DNA from 2 places in the Enterococcus bulliens genome. Region 2 is predicted to be linked to the other one. Evidence: riboswitches for the same ligand, from Rfam matches in the RefSeq annotation. Region 2 holds a riboswitch; the other holds the start of a gene.
What was found. A riboswitch is a leader RNA that binds a small molecule or an ion and turns the genes downstream of it on or off. The one in region 2 is predicted to bind thiamine pyrophosphate.

Region 1 (3,168 bases), on a different contig from region 2:
TTCTCATTCAATGGAGAAGTTAGCGTTTTTTTGTCATGTTTTTCTAAAGCTTTCGTCACGATTTTTTCATAGAAACTTGCTATAATCAAGAGAGTATCTGAGCTATAAGGAGGAGTTACCATGGTCTATCGTTGTCAATGGGTAAAAGAGGATCCAATCGAACAAGCTTACCATGATACAGAATGGGGAAAAGTCCATCAAACAGATGAAGCATTGTTTGAAGCACTGACTCTTGAATTGATGCAGTCTGGCCTAAGTTGGTCAACGATCCTAAAAAAACGGGCTAATTTTACCGCAGCATTTGCGAACTGGTCGATTCCAGAAATCGCACAACTCACCCCTGAAAAAGTCGATGAACTGATGGAAAATCAAGGGATCATACGTCACCGTAAAAAAATCGAAGCCGTAATTGCAAACGCACAAGCCGCACAAGAATTACAAGTAACATTTGGTGATTTGGCGACTTATTTTGCAACATTTACGGTCTATATGCCCGACCCTAAAGAGACGGCGCTTTTTTTGAGTAAGGAATTAAAAAAACGAGGCTTTAAATTTGTTGGACCCACAACGAGCTACTCGTTCATGCAAGCTGTAGGAATGGTCAATGATCATGAAAAACAGTGTGCATTTAGAGAGGTATGACCTGTATTAACAAGTATTTAAAATGGACTGGGATTAGTATCATCGGTCTTTTAGTAGTATATCTGATGATCTCCTATTGGTTTATTAGTTTTTTATTGATTTTAGCGCTAGTGCTTTTAGTCGTTCAAACAGTGCTCGCTAAAAAATATCATTTTCGTAACCGTTTGTCGCTCTATTTAGTATTGACGATGTGTTTTTGGTTGAGTGCGACACTAGTCGTTAGCCAACTACATATTCCTAAAGTCGTAGCGGTTCATCGTTTATTTCAAACGACGAAAAAAGCGACTGATACTAAGCAAGAAAACGAATTGGCAAAAACGACGGACACGCTAGAGACGCGTTTGAAAAATGCTTGGCAACCAATTTTAACCGAACAAAAAAATCCAGTAAGTATCGCGATTTGGGCAGATGGTCAATTGATTACTGATCAAAATAGTAACGAGCATTTTTATACCGCAAGTATCGTCAAAGTAGCTGTCGCGACCCTTTTATTGCATACGATCCGTGAAAATGGGGAGACCCTTGATGAAGATGACTTAGAGCCTTTACGTTCAATGATCGAAGATAGCGACAACGAGGATACAACCTATTTATTAGATGAAAAAGCAGGTGGTTTAACTGCGTTACAAGCTATGTTTGATACCTTGAATATGAACGATACGAAAGTCGATGAAGAGAGTTGGGGATTGACTCAAACGACAGCAAGTGATCAAATCAAGTTGTTACGGACTGTTTTTGAGACTTCTGATTATTTAACAAAAGACGAACAAGCTCAGATCCAAGAGTTGATGCGAAATGTTTCTGATGAGCAACGTTTTGGGATCGGCACACTTTCTGAGAATGTTGCCTTAAAAAATGGCTGGTTAAATGATGAAAAAGAAGATGGTAGTGAAACGTGGATCGTCAATAGTATCGGACAAGTCCCAAGTAATGATACACCGTATTTGGTGGCGATCCTATCTGCGGATAACGATACAATGGAATCGGGTGAAAACTTATTAGCAAGTCTGGCCGCAGCAAGTAATAACGTGTTGAATTCAAAATAACTTGCGCTTTTTTATCATTATGTTATGCTATCTAGGAACAAAAAAATTGAATGATTCACAAAGGGGAGTCCATCTGGGCTGAGAATGAGCAGTGCTCTAAACCCTCTGAACCTGTTTCGATCATGCGAACGTAGGGATTGTGAGAGTGACATAAATGTGTCCTCCTTTGTGGATTCAGACAAAGGAGGACTTTTTTTGCAACAAAAAAATCGGATATGGGTGGAAGGAACGATCATGGCAGCACTGGGAATCGTGTTGTCTTTTATTCCACTAAATATCGGCAGTAGTTTTTCAATATCTTTAGGTCAGATCCCACTGATCGTATTTGCTTTGAGACGTGGAGTCAAAGCAGGAATGGCGGCAGGACTTGTTTGGGGATTATTGCATTTTGTAACAGGGATAGCTTATTTCTTAACACCGGTTCAAGTCGTACTAGAATACCCAATAGCAGATGCTTGTCTGGGATTAGCCGGGATATATGCAGTTAAACTGCAAAATGGCTTAACACGAGATAACCGTCATCAAGTAACGATCGCCGCAATTCAAGGTGTGTTTTTAGGCACATTTGTACGTTACATTTTTCATTTTATCGCGGGTTGGATCTTTTGGGGAGCTTATGCTCTTTGGGGAATGAAGCCGTGGCTCTTCTCACTTGTAATGAATGGTGCCAGTGGACTAGCAACAGCACTGGTTACGATGATTGCCGTATTGATTTTATTAAAGATTAGTCATATTTTTCAGCCAAAATAAAATGAACCGAGAGCGATCGCTCTCGGTTCATTTTTTCACAAAGGTAAAGATAATGGACAATTAATAATTACGTTCAAGTAATTGTCGGGTTAGTTTTTCGATTTGGTCACGAGCAGGACCTTGTGGTAATTGTTGAATACCGTTTAATGCTCGCTCAGTATAATCTCTAGCAAAGGCTTTGGCTTTTTCTACACCATCATAGTGATGAACAAGTTTGGCTACTTGTTTGGCATCTTCTGGTGTCAGTTGTTCCTTTTTGTCTAACAAAGGTTTAAATGCTTCTGCGTGCTCTGATTTTGCTAACAGTAGCGGCACAGTGTAGACACCTTGCGCTAAATCTTCTAAAACCGGTTTTTGTAAGACTTCTTCATCAGCCGTGTAGTCTAAGATATCATCATAAACTTGGAATGCGATCCCGATATTGCGGCCGATCTCACCAGCTAATTTTTCGATTTCTTGTGAAGTTTGCCCAAAATGAGCCCCTTCTAAGCAAGCTAACCAAAATAATTCCGCCGTTTTACCATCGACGCTTTGAACATAATCTTCGATCGTTTCATTTTCTTTAAAGCGGTTGTTCATTTGATCAAGTTCACCTAGTAGCAATTGTTTCATTGCTTGAGCGTTGGTTTGCATAAATGGTGAGCCGTTCATCGTATCGATCAGTAACTCAAAAAATAAAGTAAATAGTAAATCCCCAGTATAGACAGCTACGTCTTTACCATAGTGCGAT
Region 2 (3,168 bases):
TAACGTGGTGTCAGCAAACGATACGGTGCTTCATGTACTGAAAACACGATATCGATTGCTTGTTTTCCGATTGCATGCCCGCCTTTCATGACGACTGTTTCGACACCTAACTGGAGTATTTTTTCTGCTGCTTGTTGTAGACTCCGATCATCAGTAATCTGGATTCCAGTAATGATCTCAGCTTCTGGCAAATTCGGAGTACAAATCGTTGCAAGTGGTAAGAGCTTCGTTTTTAAAGCTTCGATTGCTTCTAATTGTAATAAACTTGCTCCACCTTTAGCGACCATCACAGGATCCACTACGATCGGTACTTCTTTGGCTTCTAGCTTACTGGCTACAAGTTCAATGATTGTTTCATCAAACAACATCCCTATTTTATAAGCTTTGATCAAAAAGTCTGTTTGGATCGCATCTAACTGCGCTGCAATAATCGCAGGACTTGAAGCTTCAATTTGTTCGACACCTAATGTATTTTGCGCGGTTACAGCCGTGAGGACCGACGTGCCATATACGCCTGCTTCTTGAAACGTTTTGAGATCCGCTTGAATCCCTGCACCACCACCACTATCAGACCCAGCTATCGTACAAGCACATTTAATCATGTTCCACCTCCGCACGAATCGCTAGACCATTGATGATCTGGATCATTCCACTGCCTAAGTTTTTGATTGAAGTCACAATCGCTTTGTACTCTTCACAAATCGTTGCACACGTGCTTAATGCTTCTTTTTTATCAATACTTGCAATTCCAGCAGCTAGTAAAGCACTCAGCAAACAACCTGTTCCCGTAATCCGTGTGATAAGTGTATTCCCGCCTTTGATCAATTGGACTATATCGCCATCGGTCACCAAGTCACTAGCTCCCGTTACGACTACAATGCACCCATACTGCCTAGCTACTCGTTTTGCAATCACTTCACAATCAAATTCTCCTTGACCACTATCGACACCCTTTGTCAGCCAAGGTTCACGCGCAATCGTCGCAAGTTCGCCTTGATTGCATCGTAGTACACTGATTTGAGTATTTCTCAATAGGTCTTCGACAAAAGTAAAACGAAATGAACTAGCACCGATACCAACTGGATCTAATACGACTGGGATTAGCTTTTGATTGGCCGTTTTGACGGCAAGTTTCATCGCTATTCTTGTTTGAGCTGTCATCGTCCCGATATTGATCAATACGCCTTGTGCCAAGCTCGTGATCTCAGGCACTTCTAATGGTTCATCGGTCATGATCGGTGAGGCATTTACTGCGAGTAAGGCATTGGCAGTTTGCGTCATAACGACTTGATTGGTTAAACAGTGGATCAAGGGGGTGGCAGCAAAAATTGCTTGAAGACTCATACGGTCACCTCCTGATGTAACGGCATCGCAAAGAATAATACTTCATCGATCATACTTTGCGTAAAATATGGGACACAACTTTCAAGCGTACATTGCTCGAGCTGACAAAAGTCTGCCAATCGTGCTTCTTGTAGCTGTTGGATTTGTTTAGCTTCTGTCGTCTGATATAACGAAAACCATTCACGATACAAAGGTTCTTGAATCGTATCTAATCTAACGTCTTGTGCAAGCTGTTGATAAATAAATGGACAGGCTAATAACGACGCATAGATATACGCATGATTGTTAGTAGCTAAACTAGCGTATAAATGCTCGATATAGCGTGTCGTAATCGAATCCGAAACGTAGTCTACTTGGGGGAGTTCACTTAACGCACGTCTTTGGAATATTTCTTCTTTTTCTTTCACTTCTAAGATCATATCATCGATAAAGCCATGATATTTTTTGGGTAATGATCGTTGCCATTTTTGTAAACAAATAACGTAATGCTTGAGGTACTCTTGATCTTGCCGTAAATAATATGCAAAGCTAACTTTTTGTAAAGTCGATTCCTTTACTTGTGTGACAAATGGATGTGTCAAACACATCTGGTAAGGTGTTTGGGCATCTGATACTGCCAATGAATAAAACATGTTTTTCCTCCTTGATTTGGAAGACGCAAGCAATTACTCCCTACGCCAGTCTTAACTGCCAGGTTCTAAGGGTCAGGTTTTAACCTTCTCAACTAAATAGTCCCCCCGTAATAAAAAAATTGCGAAAAAAAAGCTCTCCATCAATAAATGGAGAGCGCAAAGTTTACTCAAATAAGGTGAGTGATCCAAACTTCTGCTCCCTACGTCAGTGTTAACTGTCAGGTTCTAAGGGTCAGGTTTTAACCTTCTCAACTATAAAAGTCCCCCCGCAATGATTTTACTAATGTCTACCTTACTATAGTCACTCTAAAAACACAAGTCGCTATTGACCGACTGGGAATGCTTCACCTACAACAGCATCTTGTGGTAACTCTAAGATTCCACGTTTTTTCGGTGCGTCTTTTAGGTGTAATTCTTTAGCAGAACATACCATCCCAAAGCTTTCAACACCACGTAATTCACCAGGCCAGATCAATAGGCCATCAGGCATCATCGCACCTGGTTTAGCGACAACGACTTTTAATCCTTGACGAATGTTGGGTGCACCACAAACGATTTGTAATTCCTTGTTGTTATCGATCTCAATTTTAGTAATCGATAAATGATCACTATCTTCATGAGGTACGCATTCTTTTACAAATCCCACGACAAATTTCGGTTCGTGATCAGGTGTTAATTGTTCTGTGAATCCTTCTTCTTGTAACCAAGTATTTAAGACAGTCACTTGATCGTCTGTTAAATAGACTTGACCACGCTCATCGATCGTTAATTTTTCTGAAATGTTAAAGAAATTCCAGCCGATGATTCGTCCATCTTCGGTTGTTAATTTTGCGATATCACCTTTACGTTCTGTTTGTTGTTCCATGCCCTTATCGTCTTCTAAAATCGTTAATAATGTATCGCTGACATGTTCTTTATTGTATGCAAAAATCATTTTCGTTCCTCCTAAAATCTATTCTTCGTTTCATATCTTACCAAACTTTTACTTTGAATTCTCGTTTGATGCTAATTTTTTAATGTGAACTACTCATTGCTAAAGCAACAGAGCTTTTGGGAACAGAGCATACTTGATATTTAACTTTCTAAACAACAGCGGTGTCTCCTATTAACCATGGCATACTACATTGTTGATTGCAGGATGTCCCATACCAGTGCCTTTAACGTTAGGCAAACGCTTTGTTTAAGATGTTGA

Region 1: another riboswitch for thiamine pyrophosphate. It lies ahead of thiT (energy-coupled thiamine transporter ThiT); the one in region 2 lies ahead of ACWOEC_RS06465 (TenA family protein).

Annotation. Positions count from the first base shown of each region.
Region 1 covers NZ_JBSMXK010000016.1:26,214-29,381, reverse strand. The annotation lists gene ACWOEC_RS08855 (DNA-3-methyladenine glycosylase I) at 121-642, shown strand; gene ACWOEC_RS08850 (serine hydrolase) at 639-1,688, shown strand; TPP riboswitch at 1,740-1,842, shown strand; gene thiT (energy-coupled thiamine transporter ThiT) at 1,923-2,438, shown strand; gene ACWOEC_RS08840 (polyprenyl synthetase family protein) at 2,499-3,168, opposite strand, start outside.
Region 2 covers NZ_JBSMXK010000010.1:4,166-7,333, forward strand. The annotation lists gene thiD (bifunctional hydroxymethylpyrimidine kinase/phosphomethylpyrimidine kinase) at 1-602, opposite strand, end outside; gene thiM (hydroxyethylthiazole kinase) at 595-1,344, opposite strand; gene ACWOEC_RS06465 (TenA family protein) at 1,341-1,976, opposite strand; TPP riboswitch at 1,997-2,093, opposite strand; TPP riboswitch at 2,157-2,254, opposite strand; gene ytpR (YtpR family tRNA-binding protein) at 2,299-2,910, opposite strand; gene ACWOEC_RS06475 (RNA-guided endonuclease TnpB family protein) at 3,140-3,168, opposite strand, start outside.